Regions from separate parts of the Peribacillus sp. TH14 genome, predicted to be linked through region 1. Evidence: riboswitches for the same ligand, from Rfam matches in the RefSeq annotation. Region 1 holds a riboswitch; the other holds the start of a gene.
The links. A riboswitch is a leader RNA that binds a small molecule or an ion and turns the genes downstream of it on or off. The one in region 1 is predicted to bind ZMP and ZTP.
Positions count from the first base shown of each region.

Region 2: another riboswitch for ZMP and ZTP. It lies ahead of JFU50_RS06910 (APC family permease); the one in region 1 lies ahead of JFU50_RS15040 (phosphoglycerate dehydrogenase).

Region 1 is NZ_JAEKEK010000001.1:3,093,524-3,100,932, reverse strand. It holds gene JFU50_RS15065 (M4 family metallopeptidase) at 1-494, opposite strand, end outside; gene JFU50_RS15060 (PepSY-associated TM helix domain-containing protein) at 977-2,350, shown strand; gene JFU50_RS15055 (FixH family protein) at 2,378-2,848, shown strand; gene JFU50_RS15050 (DUF4309 domain-containing protein) at 3,164-3,700, shown strand; gene JFU50_RS15045 (VOC family protein) at 3,944-4,363, shown strand; gene JFU50_RS15040 (phosphoglycerate dehydrogenase) at 4,670-5,869, opposite strand; ZMP/ZTP riboswitch at 6,042-6,120, opposite strand; gene JFU50_RS15035 (sugar porter family MFS transporter) at 6,307-7,409, opposite strand, start outside.
Region 2 is NZ_JAEKEK010000001.1:1,394,881-1,402,289, forward strand. It holds gene JFU50_RS06890 (GH25 family lysozyme) at 1-517, shown strand, start outside; gene JFU50_RS06895 (hypothetical protein) at 966-1,178, shown strand; gene JFU50_RS06900 (FAD-binding oxidoreductase) at 1,273-2,649, opposite strand; gene JFU50_RS30410 (hypothetical protein) at 2,854-3,051, shown strand; gene JFU50_RS06905 (Dph6-related ATP pyrophosphatase) at 3,020-3,703, shown strand; gene JFU50_RS06910 (APC family permease) at 4,058-5,650, opposite strand; ZMP/ZTP riboswitch at 5,705-5,783, opposite strand; gene JFU50_RS06915 (amino acid permease) at 6,477-7,409, opposite strand, start outside.

The DNA of each region.
Region 1 (7,409 bases):
GCAAAATTGCTAAAAATAACCCCATCGCCGTCACCAAATACCATTTCATCTCCGTCCCAATAGGCATTTGTAAATTTATCCCCATAATGAACGTTCAGAATTAGATCAAGGCCTTCGTTATCTATTGAATTACGGTGTAAAACATCCTTGAAATAGTCACGCACAACTCCACTATAATCATATGCATGGTTAACTACAGAATCCCCACTTGATCGATCTCCTTCTTTCCTAGCCTCATTCTGTCGGAGTTTGGTCCCTCCTTTACAATCATAAACATGGCGAGCAGATTCACCTTTACGTTCTGATCCTGCATCAGTTAAAGCAATAACACCGTTAATATCATATTCTTTCATGATTCTACGTCTGCGCACTTGACGGCTTTTCGCTAAACTAATCCGTGCTGCTTCTACTTCATTTTGTGCCAAATTCTCAAGAATGTAGTTAGGTACAATGAAACATTGGCACAGCGATTTCGAACAATCTTTTTTGGGCATATTTGACACTCCTTCATAATTTTTTTTACAAACAGCGCGACTAGTCTTCACCGTAATTCATGGTAATTAGTAGATTATCTGATTCGTTAACATTTGATTTTGCTGCTCTCCTTATATCTACAACACATTTCTATAGATTACTTTCGCCGCACCTACCTCATTTCCCTCCATTCCATCCTACTCTACTACTTGCAAATTTCTTTCTCAGCACGTTCAGTCCTTAGTTCCAGTTGTTCTTATTTTTCGGTTTGTTCACTCATTTTCATTTCCTTTTAAAATAAGGCTCTGTTATAGGATGTTGTTGATTTTCTTGTTGAAATAACTGGGAAGTTTAGTTGAAGTGGGAAATTTATTTAAATAATGAAATGCGCGGTAGAATAACTTTAATTTCCTTTTTTTAATAAAACTTCATATTTTTCTCACAAATATTTTTTATCATCAATATAGTTGAATTTTATAAAGAAAAAGGAGGTCCTGTATAAATGGAAACTGTTAAAACAAAAACTACTATACAAAATCAAAAACAAACAAACACCTCTCTGTATAGAACAGTATGGAGATGGCATTTTTATGCTGGAATTGTTTTTGCACCCTTACTTATTATTCTTGCAGTTACTGGATCAATCTATTTATTTAAGCCACAGATTGAACAAGTACTTTATCAAGACTACCACGAGGTTACCCCTCAAGGAGATAAAATACCAGCATCCCAGCAGATTGAGAAAGTGAAGAAACTTTACCCTGATGCAGTGGTGACAAAATATCATCCCGGAGAAAGTGCCTCTCGTTCGAGCGAAGTAAGCATTACTTCTAATAAGGAGTCACTTACAATTTTTATAGATCCCTATACAGGTAAATCTATTGGAGAGTTAAATGATGAAGACAGAATTATGGATAAAATCGAAGAAATTCATGGTGAACTAATGGCTGGCACCTTAGGAGATAGAATTGTAGAGTTAGCTGCGTGTTGGGCAGTTGTGTTAATTGTCTCTGGTCTTTATTTATGGTATCCCAAAAATAAGCTAAGTCTTTCTGGTGTTCTTTTTCCAAGAATAAATAACGGAAAAAATATTTTCAGAAGAGATTTACATGCAGTACCTGCCTTTTGGATATCAGCAGGAATGTTATTTTTAATTATGACAGGTTTACCTTGGTCAGGTTTTTGGGGAAGTAATTTTCAATCTTTAGCTACCAATTCTGGATCTGGGTATCCTCCTTCTATATGGTCAGGAAGTGCTCCAACATCCTCAATTAAAACAAAAGATATTGCAGATGTACCTTGGGCAGCAGAAAATTTAGATGTACCTATCTCAAATATTCAAGGTTTTATCCCACTGTCCATTGATGATGTAGTTACGATTGCGAATCGTGAGGGTATGCATCCAAGTTATAGCATAAATATTCCAAATGAAACAGATGGCGTCTATACATTGTCAGCTTTTCCACCGAAAGCACAAGATGAAGCAACTATTCATGTTGACCAATATTCTGGGGCAGTTTTAGCTAATTATCGTTATGATCATTACGGTTTTATTGGAAAAATAGTTGCATGGGGAATTACCTTGCACAAAGGGACTCAATTTGGTTTGATTAACCAAATATTCAGCCTTCTTATTTGTTTAGGAATTATTCTGGTAGCCGTTAGTGGTTTTTATTTATGGTGGAAGCGAAAGCCGAAAAAAGGATTAGGTGCACCTAAAGCTCCTCATATAAAGAACATGAAATCCTTTCTAATTCTGTTAATAGGTCTAGGAATTATGTTTCCTTTGGTTGGTTTGTCGCTTATTGTTGTGTGGCTAATTGACTGGTTAATTATTAAAAGAATAACTGTAGTTAAGAAGTTTATGAATGCATAATTCGAAATGTAAAGGGTGGCTTTTGCCGTGAAAAAAAATATATGTATTTTTTTAATCTTTATTTTCATCATATTGCTAAGTGCGTGTTCACTTGAAAAGGATGTCACTACTCTATACAAAGAAGAAACACCTCTTGAATCGGAAATAATCATACCAGAATCCTTTTCAGCTAATACACAGGAGACTATAAAGGCTGTTCTTACTCAAGGTGGTAAAAGGGTTGTAGGCGCAGATTTTGTTCATTTTGAGATATGGAAACAAGATGGCTCTCTCAAATATAGTATGGAACAAGCTGAGGAAGAGGGAGACGGCACATATAGTTTAAGGAAAAACTTTGATAGTGATGGTCTATACTATATAAAAGTACATGCTAGTAACGATGGTTCAATAATTATGCCTCAAAAACAGTTTATCGTAGGAAAACTTTCTGAAAGTGATTTAAAAATCTTGCAAAAAGGTATGCATAAACAAGAAGAAAGTCATGAACATCATCATTAAATTTATTTAAAAATCCGGTTTTCTTTGAAAACCGGATTTTTTATGGATATTTGCTTACCGTTTTAAATCCGTTTGTTGTTGTTACTACTAATAAAAGGGGTAATAATTTTGGCTATTATTTTTCTTTACTTTAATAAGTGATTAACTGCGACATCAGAATTTCCCGGGGATATCGGTTGAAGCAGTATGTTCCCTCCTGTAGAGTACTGTTGGGTTAACAAGAATTTTCAGTGTTCTTTTTTTTTGTAAAATACGTATTATATTTAGGGTGATTCGTCAATTCCTGTGTAGAAAGGGTGTTTAATTTTGAAACAAGTGAAAGGTTTTATCCGAAGCTTCACAATTTTAACGCTTGCTTTTCTCATGTTTAGCGGAGGGGCAGTTTTTGCTTCTGCTGCTTCAGAATCATCGAAGTCTACGCCAGATCTCTTGATTCGAGAAATCATGGGTTTAGCTTATGAATCCCAACAATCGATTAACAGTAAACCTTTTTCTGTTGGTGATTCGTTGAAAAAAGCAGAAAAAGCCTGGGGTCCACCAGAAGATCTAAGTACCGTTGCAGCCAATTATTGGAGCCGTAATGTTCGATTCCTCTATGACGATTCAACAGGTAGAAAAACGATTACCGGCATTGATGATTTTGATCCTCAGCTGCAAACCATTCATTTATCTGAGTTGAAGGGATTGATTGGTAAACCTGTAAGTGAAGAGGAGCAAGAGGGAATGTACTATGTCACCTATACTGATAAAAAAAATTATAAAGTTGTTTTCGTGTTTGAAAGCGCCTGGATTAACCCCGATCCAAAATTGTATATGTATACGCTTGAATTGGCAGAAAAATCATGTAAATAATAAGTAACAAGCCACATAAGGAATCGTCTCTGTAATTCATAGGGGACGATTCTTTTACTTAGAGCAAAAAAATCATGTTGTTTAAGACAAGATCGGCACTTATTCTTACGCATCAAGCTGGGCAGGTTAAACTCAACAAGAAAAGTGGAAGGTAACTCCAATTAATAGTCTTTTTATGTTAAAGTTGCAATGTGCTAGGACATAGATTTAATTATGGAACGATCTACAGGGAGGAATGGGACAATGGAAAATAAATGGCCAAAAGAAATGAAAGTAGCGCAAATCCGAGTTGCACGTCCTACTGATCAACTAAAAAAGGTTGTAAACTTCTATTGTGAGGGATTAGGCTTGAAAAAAATCGGTTCTTTTGAAGGACACGAGGGATATGACGGTATAATGATTGGGCTTCCCAATTCAAACTATCATTTAGAGTTTACTCAACATAAAGATGGAAGTCCTTGTCCTGCTCCAACAAATGATAATCTGCTTGTCTTCTATATTCCTGAAAGTAAAACCATTGAAGAAATCACAAATAGATTGAAAGGTATGGGTTATGATTCAGTATCTCCAGAAAATCCATATTGGGAAAAGTCAGGTGTTACAATTGAAGATCCAGATGGTTGGAGAATTGTATTAATGAATTCGCCCGGCATAGGAAATTAAAATAATAACTGCAAATAAAAAGAAAAGTTATCTGAGCATGCCATTAAAAGGATTACATCTTTTCCTCATTCAACCAACGGGCGCGATTCTTTAATAGGAATCGCTTTTCTTATAGAACTAACAGGTGCTAGTTCTCTAGAAGACCACAATAAGTAGTCTCTTATATTTGTTCAAAAATCAACAGCCTTACTGTCTAACAAAGCCTAAAATAAAAATAGCCTCAACTCCTTAAAGGAATTGAGGCTTGTACTAATATTTATCATTTGAGCAGGAAAGTACGCTTTCTTCCTGTTCAATTAAAGTATGTTAAATAATACGAGTTGTAACGATGCCTGTGATTTGTTTGATTTTTTCCTCTAAACCAGGAATGATATCGCCGTTTACTTCACCGTCAATGTCAATCATCGTATACGCGTATCCACCACGGCTTCTGTTAACCATGTCAGCGATGTTCAAATTATAGTCTGATATAGCCAGTGTGATCTGCCCAACCATGTTTGGAACGTTTTCGTGGAAAGTTGCCACACGACGCTTTCCTGTATAAGGAAGGGAAGTGTTTGGAAAATTCACTGAGTTTTTGATGTTCCCTGTTTCTAAGAACAACTTCACTTGACGAGCTGCCATAATAGCACAGTTTTCCTCTGATTCTTGCGTAGAGGCACCAAGATGTGGGATTGGAACTACATTTTTCATTTTCAATACATTTTCATTCGGGAAGTCTGTAATAAACCTGCCAACTTTCCCGCTTTCAAGTGCAGCTTCCATATCCGTTTCATTCACAAGCTCACCACGTGAGAAATTCAAAATATGTACGCCCGGTTTCATGATGCTAAATGTTTCTTGGTTAAACATTCCTCTTGTGTCATCAGTTAATGGCACGTGTACAGTAATATAATCAGATTCAGCAAACAACTGTTCAATCGTCATAGCGCGCTGTACATTGCGGGACAAGTTCCAAGCTGTATCGACAGAGATGAACGGGTCAAATCCAATCACATCCATGTCTAAACCTAGTGCATCATTAGCTACAAGCGCACCGATCGCTCCTAAACCGATTACACCAAGAGTTTTTCCCTTGATTTCTTTTCCAACAAATTGTTTCTTACCTGCTTCTACAAGCTTTGGAACTTGTTCTCCTTCACCTTCTAACGTCTTTGTCCAGGCCACACCGGCAAAAAGGTTACGAGATGAAGCCATTAAAGAGGTTAGTACCATTTCTTTTACAGCGTTAGCGTTAGCACCAGGGGTATTAAAAACAACAATTCCTTGCTCTGTGCATTTGTCGACGGGAATATTATTGACACCCGCTCCGGCCCTTGCGATTGCTTTTAAATTATCGCCTAATTCTAATGCATGCATGTTAAAGCTACGAAGAACAACAGCATCAGGGTTTTCACTGTCATTGTCGATAGTAAAGTTATCCTTATTGAATACATTTAACCCGCTTTCAGCAATATTATTTAAGGTTTTGATTGTTTTCAGTTTTTCTAAAATTAATGTGCTCATATTATTTCTCCTCTTTTAATTTATGATAGTTTTTAAATTCCTAAATTAATTAACAAGATGTTAAGCAAGCTACTAATCAAATTTCATAAAAATCTGTGTATTCTCTAACAATGGATTTAAGTCTTCACTATCCTCTCCTAATAAACAGAAAGAGGCAAGGGATAATTTCCCTTACCTCTGCCCAGGCGAACGGCTACGACACTATATGCTCCCTCACGGTTATCCGCGTTTCGCCAGTCACACATAGTCTTTTTAATTAATTATATTTTATCAAATTCTCCATCAACCTTCAACTACAATTTTAAAAGGTTATCCTATTTCAGTTCCTTTGGCAGAATTATTTAGTAGAATTCCCCATTGCTCAGTCCCCTTAGCAAGAAGAATATTCTTCCAATAGATGTTCTATCTTTAGTTCTTGTATTGGAAGGGTTAAACCCTTAAGCAGGTTTAATAGCTTTTTCCATATCTTGCTGACGCCAGTACTCTTCAATTTCTTCTAAAGTTTTCCCTTTGGTTTCTGGTGTTTTATAGTGAATAAATACGCAAGCAACTATTGATAATACCGCGTATATTAAGAAGACATTATTTCCAATGACACTTAACAATGGCGGGAAAGTATACGAAAAAAGAAAATTCAATGTGTACTGTAAAAATGTAATGACTCCCATTCCGATCGCTCTTGCCTGCAAAGGTAACACTTCAGGTATGAATAGCCAGAATACAGGACCTAGACCGATTCCAAACGCGAAGACGTATAAGAACACACAAACCATACTAAATATCGTAAAATCTGAAAATAGTGCTAAACCGATTAATGGTAGGACCTGCCCGCCAATACTATAGATTAATAATGTTTTTCTTCCCAGTTTATCAACAATGAATAGCGATATAGCCGTGGAAATAACTAAGGCAGTACCTATCCCGAAGTTGGCTATATTCGATCCGCTCCACCCGTTAATTTCCACTCCTTCAAAGATGATTGGAGCAAAGTATACTACTGCATTAATCCCAGTGAAGACCTGAAAAAACGTTAATATGAAGTTCATATTTAGAATCTTTTTATACTGGCCAACTAAATGTTTGAATCCGACAGTTTGCTGTTTTAGTGAATAATTAATATCGCTTATTTCATCTTCCACTTCTTTCTTCGATCCTCTTAGTTTCATTAATACTTTTCTTGCACGTTCTTCTTTTCCTGCAGTCATTAGCCAACGTGGACTTTCGGGTGAGATTAGCATCCCAATCGTAAAGATTGCAGCAGGAATAATACCTATTCCTAGCATGATTCTCCAAGAACCACTAGCAGAAAAGGAAGCTCCTACAATGTAAGCACTTAAAATTCCGACATTTACACTTAATTGATATAATGCACCAATTAATCCTCTGATTTTAGGTGGAGCTAATTCAACCAGATATATCAACGAACACATATTGGCTATTCCGCATCCGATTCCAAGGATAAATCGCGATCCTATTAAAACGCTTACATTAGTAGCGAAGGCACAACCAATAGACCCAACAATAAACGTGATGCCTGCTC
Region 2 (7,409 bases), 1.7 Mb from region 1:
TGCTGATTATGGTGTTGGACAACCTTCCAATCAAGTAAAATGGTCAACATGGTCTGGATGGCAATACTCTGATAATGGAAGGATTCCTGGAATATCCGGTACTGTCGACTTAGATTATTTTAACAAAGGAATGTTCCTGAAAGACTCATCTAAAATAAAGAAACCCACAACAAAACCTACCTCCAAATCAACCACTATTATCTATCGCGTGAAATCCGGTGATACTTTGTCAAAAATAGCAAAGCTGTATCACACAACCGTTGATGCGATTGTTGCAGAAAACCACATCAAAAACCCTAATCTCCTTAATAAAAATGAAAAACTTCATATTACTATTCATGATAAACATCAAACACGCCATCCACATGCATTTGTTTATGTAGTGAAACAAGGAGATACATTACATGAATTGGCATTGCGATATCATACAACAGTAAAGGAACTTGTTAAATGGAATGATATTCAAAACCCTAATCGTATTTATGCAGGTGAAAAATTGAGAATTCGAAGTAAATAAATATAGAATTATAACAAATAAAGTCATGCTTGTTTCATGTTTTTCTTGCCTTATTTGAACTAATAAATTCTCTTTATTCCCATACCGCACAGCGCATACACATTTTTATTTAACATCGTATTTCTCCATCTAAAAACAATTAAAAGTTATACACAATTTTTGCTACGAGGCTTGAAGGATAAGAATTACTCCATATCCTCTTTGCATTGTCCACAAGTTATACGCTAAATTTCGCTACATTCTTTATTTTCGCTACTACTAGTTTATCTATTCGTTACACACCCAACTTCATTTAAGTGAAAATTTCCATATATCCGTTTTGTATGTTTCAATGATTCAAATTCAGGATCATCGTGTTTACATTTTTATATTTTTTCTCCTTATAAAAAAGAAAAGAAAGGTCATCCTAAAGGAGTAATTCAAAATAGGAAATAAGGAGAGAAAATAAATGCCTCAACAACAAATCGATGTCAATCAATTAAATCAAGCAAAAGCAAATGTTACTCTTACACAAACTTTACTTAGTCAAGCAATTGAAAAATCCTCATCGGACCCAACATTGGCACAAGAAGCAATTAAACAAGCTGCTTCGGAAATCGCACAAGCCCAATCATATGTAAGTCAAGTTTACAGTGTAATGCAAACTCAAAAAACGGAGTAAATTAAGAATATAATGTCACAAAAGCTAGATGATAAGAGGCCTATACCCATAAGTGGATTAGGCCTTTTTAGTTATTCACATAGTTTAGCAAACCTTATAAAAAGGGAGCGCCCCTGTTTTTCTTAAAACCACTATTATAAGGTGGAATGCTTTGAGGAAATTTAAACGTATTAAATGGATCATATGCAGTTTTTACTTCTCGAAGCCGTTTAAAATTTTCTCCATAATACGCTGTTGGCCAATCTTTGATTTGCCTATCAGGCCAATTCACATAGTCACCAGTCGTATACGGTGATAAGGCACTCCTTAATTCTTTGATCCAACGTATGTTTTCCCTTTCTTCTTCAGGATTGTTCCAAGTAGCTAGGTATTCCTGTGCAATAATGGCGTCCCGGTAATAGAAAGCCGTTTTCTTTGGTTCGACCTTGCCTGCTGCTCCTCCAAGAGATTGGTGCCAAATGCCTGAGTTTTCATTTGGTGCTTTTTCTAAAAATTGTTTCATCGTCAATATCGCTTTCTTTGGAAAAGGTTTATTAAGAAAAGATCCTGATCTCTTTCGATGGGCTGATTGGTTTCCACTCGGGTCGTCAAAGAACCGTACAGCTTCAATATATGGAACTTCCTTTATCAATACACTAGTTGGTGAACCGGTTGTCGTTAAAGGCTGAAGAAGTTGCTTTAACCTAGATGACGTACCTACAAATTCACCTTGAGCGATAATTTGATTTACTTCCTTTGACTTAAACTCTATTTCTGATGTTAGTCGGTCATCCGTGTGAGGTGCCCAATTTTGCCATGCATTAAATACTGCTTCGAAATCTTCCCATCCCCATGTAATGGAGAAGACTGAAACCCTAGAAATCGGGTGCACCTTGAATGTAAAGGACGTGACAATGCCAAAGTATCCTCCTCCCCCGCCGCAGCAAGCCCAAAATAAATCACTATTATGATTCTTGTTTGCTTTAATGAGTTCGGCCCCTTTACTCCCACTTGCTCTTACCATTTCTATTTCAATTAGATTGTCACAAGTAAGTCCAAACAACCGCGTTAACATGCCAATTCCCCCGCCGAGCGTAAGGCCTACAAGGCCTACACTGCTTTCGGTACCTGCAGGGATAGTCGTTCCGTATTCCCATAATTTATTATATACCTTCCCTAAATTAGCTCCGGCTTCTATTTTTGCAATCATTTTTTCACGATTGACCTTGATTCTATCCATTTCGCTGACATCAATAATAAGACCGCCATTTACTAATGAAAAGTTCTCATAGCTATGTCGGCCGCTCCTCACCCGAAAAGGTATATGATTCTCCCTCGCCCACTTCAATGCATTTTGTACATCCTTTGTATTCTGACAAAATACAATTATCTTTGGGAATTTTGGGAAGCTTAAATTATTATTTATTCTTGCCTGCTCATACTCAGAATCACCAGGTGTAACGACCCGCCCGGTAAGCTTTGTCTTTTCCAAAATATAGCCCCCTTTCTCAGATGATGTAGAGAGGATGCTATATACTATGAAAATCTTCAGGAGAAGACACATTCTATAGGCAGGAAAGGATTTCATTTAATCTAATTCATACTTTTTACTCAACATCCGTACCTTAAAAAAGTAGGATATATAGTTTTCTATATGATTGAGCACACTTAACTCGTAAATTTTCATGTTTTACTCGTGAATTTTGCAGTTTTACTCGTGAATGCCACCAATTTAATCGTAACAATTTCAATAAACTTAACAAGTGATGACTGTATGCACTCTACTCGCCCCCCTTCTTTGTTGATTCACGCAGCTAAAGTCCGTACGATAGAAATAAACGGAACAAAAGGGAGATGGATTGATGTTGAAAGAAAAGATCATTGCTTGCTTTAGTGGTGGCAAAGATTCCACGTATATGCTTCATAAGCTGTTAAAAGAAAACAAATATGAAGTCGTATCATTGCTTACAACCGTAACAACTGATGATGAAACATCCGGACACATGGTTGATTTTAAATTGATTCAAGCTCAAGGAGAATCCATTGGAATTCCATTATACAAAATTCAATATCCTTTATATGATGGAAAAGGTTTTGAAAAAGGCCTTATTGACGCCATGAATTTTTTTGGCAATCAAGGTATCTCAAAAATTGCATTTGGAGATCTTTTTCTGGAGGATTGTATCGAATACAAAAAGAACTTAGTTGAGTCTAATGGTTATGAACTAATCCTTCCTTTAGCGGGAATCAACACGAAACAGTTAGTCCAGGAGTTTATTGATTTAGGGTATAAAGCGAAAATTGTCAGCATTCGTTTAGATAAGCTCGATCCTTCTTTTTTAGGAAGAGATTTGGACCAAAAATTTATTGAAGATTTACCAGGTGATGTAGATCCATGTGGTGAGTTTGGTGAATATCACTCATTCGTATATAACGGAGACATTTTCTCTAATCCGATACAACTAGACTTGGAAGATGAAATGTTTGTACTTCCTGCTAATCAATTTTTCAGCGAGGTTGGCTATAAACGTGTGGTAAAAGTGTAAATTCTTCATTACTATTGTCAGGTATCTTAAGGGACAAAAACCCAAAAGGATGCCTGACACCTTTTTTTATGATCTCAATTCAGCTTTTACATTAATTGCGGATTTAATCTTATCAAGATACAAACTGAGTAAATCTCCATTTTCCATTATAATTACGATGAAGATTTTGTATAGCTCACTATTAACTGATTATGGATTGATTTTATATCTGGCAAAATACGCTATTTTTTTAACTATAAAATTTCCCATGCCCATTAATGGGAATACCCTTCCAATCGCCAGCACACAAAAAAAACATGGTCATAAAGTAACCATGTTTTCATTCTACTCATATAGCGATGTCTACACTAAAAGTTATTTATTGAAAAATTCTTTGTTAATTTTTTCAGCCTCAGCCATGTATTCTGTTTTAATCCCGCTTTTAACTCCCCAACAATAAAAGCCAAGTGCAAGACATGCGATGACCACCATATCCCAGCCAAATGTAAGAATATTTTTTCCGCCGAACTTCTCACTTCCAATATAAGAAATCAATATCATACAACCTAAGTAAAGAAGCATCCAAACACCTGATAAAAATTGTTTTTTGAATCCATTCCATTTATTTTTCGCTTGATAATAAAAGTAAATAGGAAGTCCAATGGCAATGATGAAAACCACTTCTCCTGTTAATGGCCAACGCGCCCAATATAAAGTAAGCGATGCAAAAACAAATCCACATGGTGCAATAATAGAAGCACCTTTTAAGTAAAATGGACGATTAAAATGAGAAGCTGTACGTCTTAATGTTGCCAATGCAACTGGCCCCATGATATACGAAATAAGTGTAGCAACTGAAATCACTTCAGCAAGTACGCCCCATCCGCGGAATAAAAATAAAAAGATAAAACATACTCCTAAGTTTAATAACATCGCTGGACGAGGAACACCATAAAGTGGATGTAATGTACCAAAGATATTCGGTAAGTACCCATTTTTCTGCATTCCATAAAGCATACGCGAAGTTGTCGCTGTATAAGTAGCACCTGTACCAGACGGTGATACAAATGCATCTACATACAATACAATCGCTAACCAGTTAAGACTAAGAGCAATTGCCAAATCAGCAAAAGGTGAATTGAAATTCAGATGACTCCATCCGTTCACGATCATAGACGGATCAACTGCACCGATAAACACAACTTGTAATATAACGTATATAAAACCTGCAATTAGAATAGACCCAATAACAGCAATAGGTATAGACTTATTCGGAGACTTAGCTTCTCCTGCCATATTAACGGGACTTTGAAATCCATTAAACGCAAACACGATACCAGAAGTAGCTACTGCTGTTAAAACGCTTGCCCAACCATATGGTGCGATCCCTTGAGAACTTGTAAAGTTTTCACCATGAAATCCAGCAAAAAATAACGATCCTGCCATTACACCTGGAACAATTAATTTAAAAATAGTAATAAATGAATTTGCCTTAGCAAAAAGGTTAACTGTCCAATAGTTGACGAAGAAATAGAACAATAGTAGTAAAGAAGCTATGAATAATCCTTTGATCGTTAAGATATTGTTATCAACTAAAGAATGAGTCCATCTGGCCCATTCCCAAGGCCACGTACTCATATATTGTACTGAAGCAATGGCCTCAACGGTAATAGTCGAAGCGATAGATATCCAGTTTGCCCACGCAGCTAAAAATCCAATAAAAGAGCCATGCGAGTATTGAGGATACTTAACCATTCCTCCAGCTTCAGGAAACATTGCCCCAAGCTCTGCGTAAGATAATGCGATAAATAAAATTACAACCATACCGATAATCCAAGAAAAAATAGCTGCTGGTCCTGCAATCTGGGCAGCTTTCCACGCTCCGAACAACCAACCTGAGCCGATAATAGAACCAATACCTGTCATAGTTAAAGCAAAAGTCCCCATCTTTCTATGCATATTACTCATCCCTACCTACACCTCTTCCTAGGAAAATAAAAAACACTTGATCTAAAAAAATCAAGTGTTTGCCCAGGCGCGCGGCTTATACTCTATATGCTCCCCCATGGTACTCCATGTTGCGCCAGTTACATATAGAAAAATAGTTTTTTTTTAGTATATAGGATTATATTAAATTTCACAATACTTGAAAAACATTTATATTTTATAAATAATCCCATTGTTTTTTCGGAATTCACTATTAATATTCTTTTTAATTTGAAAAAATTAGGTGGATTAAGCCCCAAAAAACAAACATTCGATTTCTAGAACTATATGCTTCAACAATATAATCATTTCCCTTTAACATTATACTTAAAAATCTTTAATAGCTTATATGTGCAAAATAAACCGTTCCAAATTAATGGGTTTCCCGATTTTCTTTATTCCTTTTAAGGTTCGGGTTTATTGCAATAATATCAAAGCAACTTTGTTCAAAATAACCGATTTGCTAGAATCAACCATAACGGTGGGGAGGTTCCATGACCACAATGGGATATAAATCCCCCATATTTCTAAAATACCTTATCGGTTTTCAATTTCACTGGATTATTCCCCCTTTACTCCCAGTGTTCTTTTCTTCCGCAAAAAAAGTCATGCACAAGTTGGGGAAAAAGCCTGAGGGATGAAGACCTCTCTTTGCTTTGTCCACAATTTATGCACAACTTTAATTAGTATCTATTATATTTAAACTAACAGTGAAACACACTCAGCATAGCTAGAATGATGAACGTAGATTAATAGTATTTTAATGTTTCCTTGAACAAGATGATGTCCCTAAATCCTTACTTGCTTCTTAGCTGGAAATATCATCATCGGTCTTAGCCTCTAATGGTACTCGCTTCTCCATTTTTAAAATGTAATAACTTGCTACGACTATAGCTAGGAAAACGACCCCAACAATCAGGGAAATACGAGTACTAGGGTTAATCCACATACCAACCAGCACCATCAGTAAAAATGCAATTGTTGCATAGTTGCTGTAAGGGGCAAAAGGCATTTTGAACGGGTGGTTTTCCATTTCCGCAGCTCTTACCTTTCTGAATTTAAGCTCACTAATAAGTAAGACAAACCATGGAATCATTCCAGGTAGAACACTAGCACTGTAAACATAAAGGAATAGTTGTGGCGGTGCAAGGTAGTTCAAGACAACACCAATTGCTAAACCTAAAAGGACAGCAATCGTACAATAAGCTGGCACTCCATTTTTAGATACTTTCGCAAAGATTTTAGGAGCTTGACCGTTCATTGCTAGAGTGTAAAGCATACGACCTGCACTGAAAATCCCACTATTACATCCAGACATCGCCGCTGTGATTACGACAAAGTTAATAATACCTGCTGCTGCAGTAATACCTATTTTAGCAAAGGTTGAAACAAACGGACTACCGATGTCATCTAGTTGGTTCCAAGGAAAGACTGTCACGATGACAAAAATAGCGCCAATATAGAATATTAAAATACGCCAAATGATGCTTTGGATAGCTTTTGTTACAGTCTTCGTTGGATTTTTCGCTTCACCCGCAGTGATACCGATAAGTTCAACGCCCTGATAGGATGCTACAACAAGGGAAAGCGCAAAGAAGAACCCTGTCCAGCCCCCGGTGAAGAAGCCGCCATTTGCCCAAAGATTTGATAATCCAATTGCATCACCGCCATTTCCAAACCCGAAAAAGATAAGACCTAGTCCAGCAATAATCATCAGTACAATCGTTATAATTTTAATAAG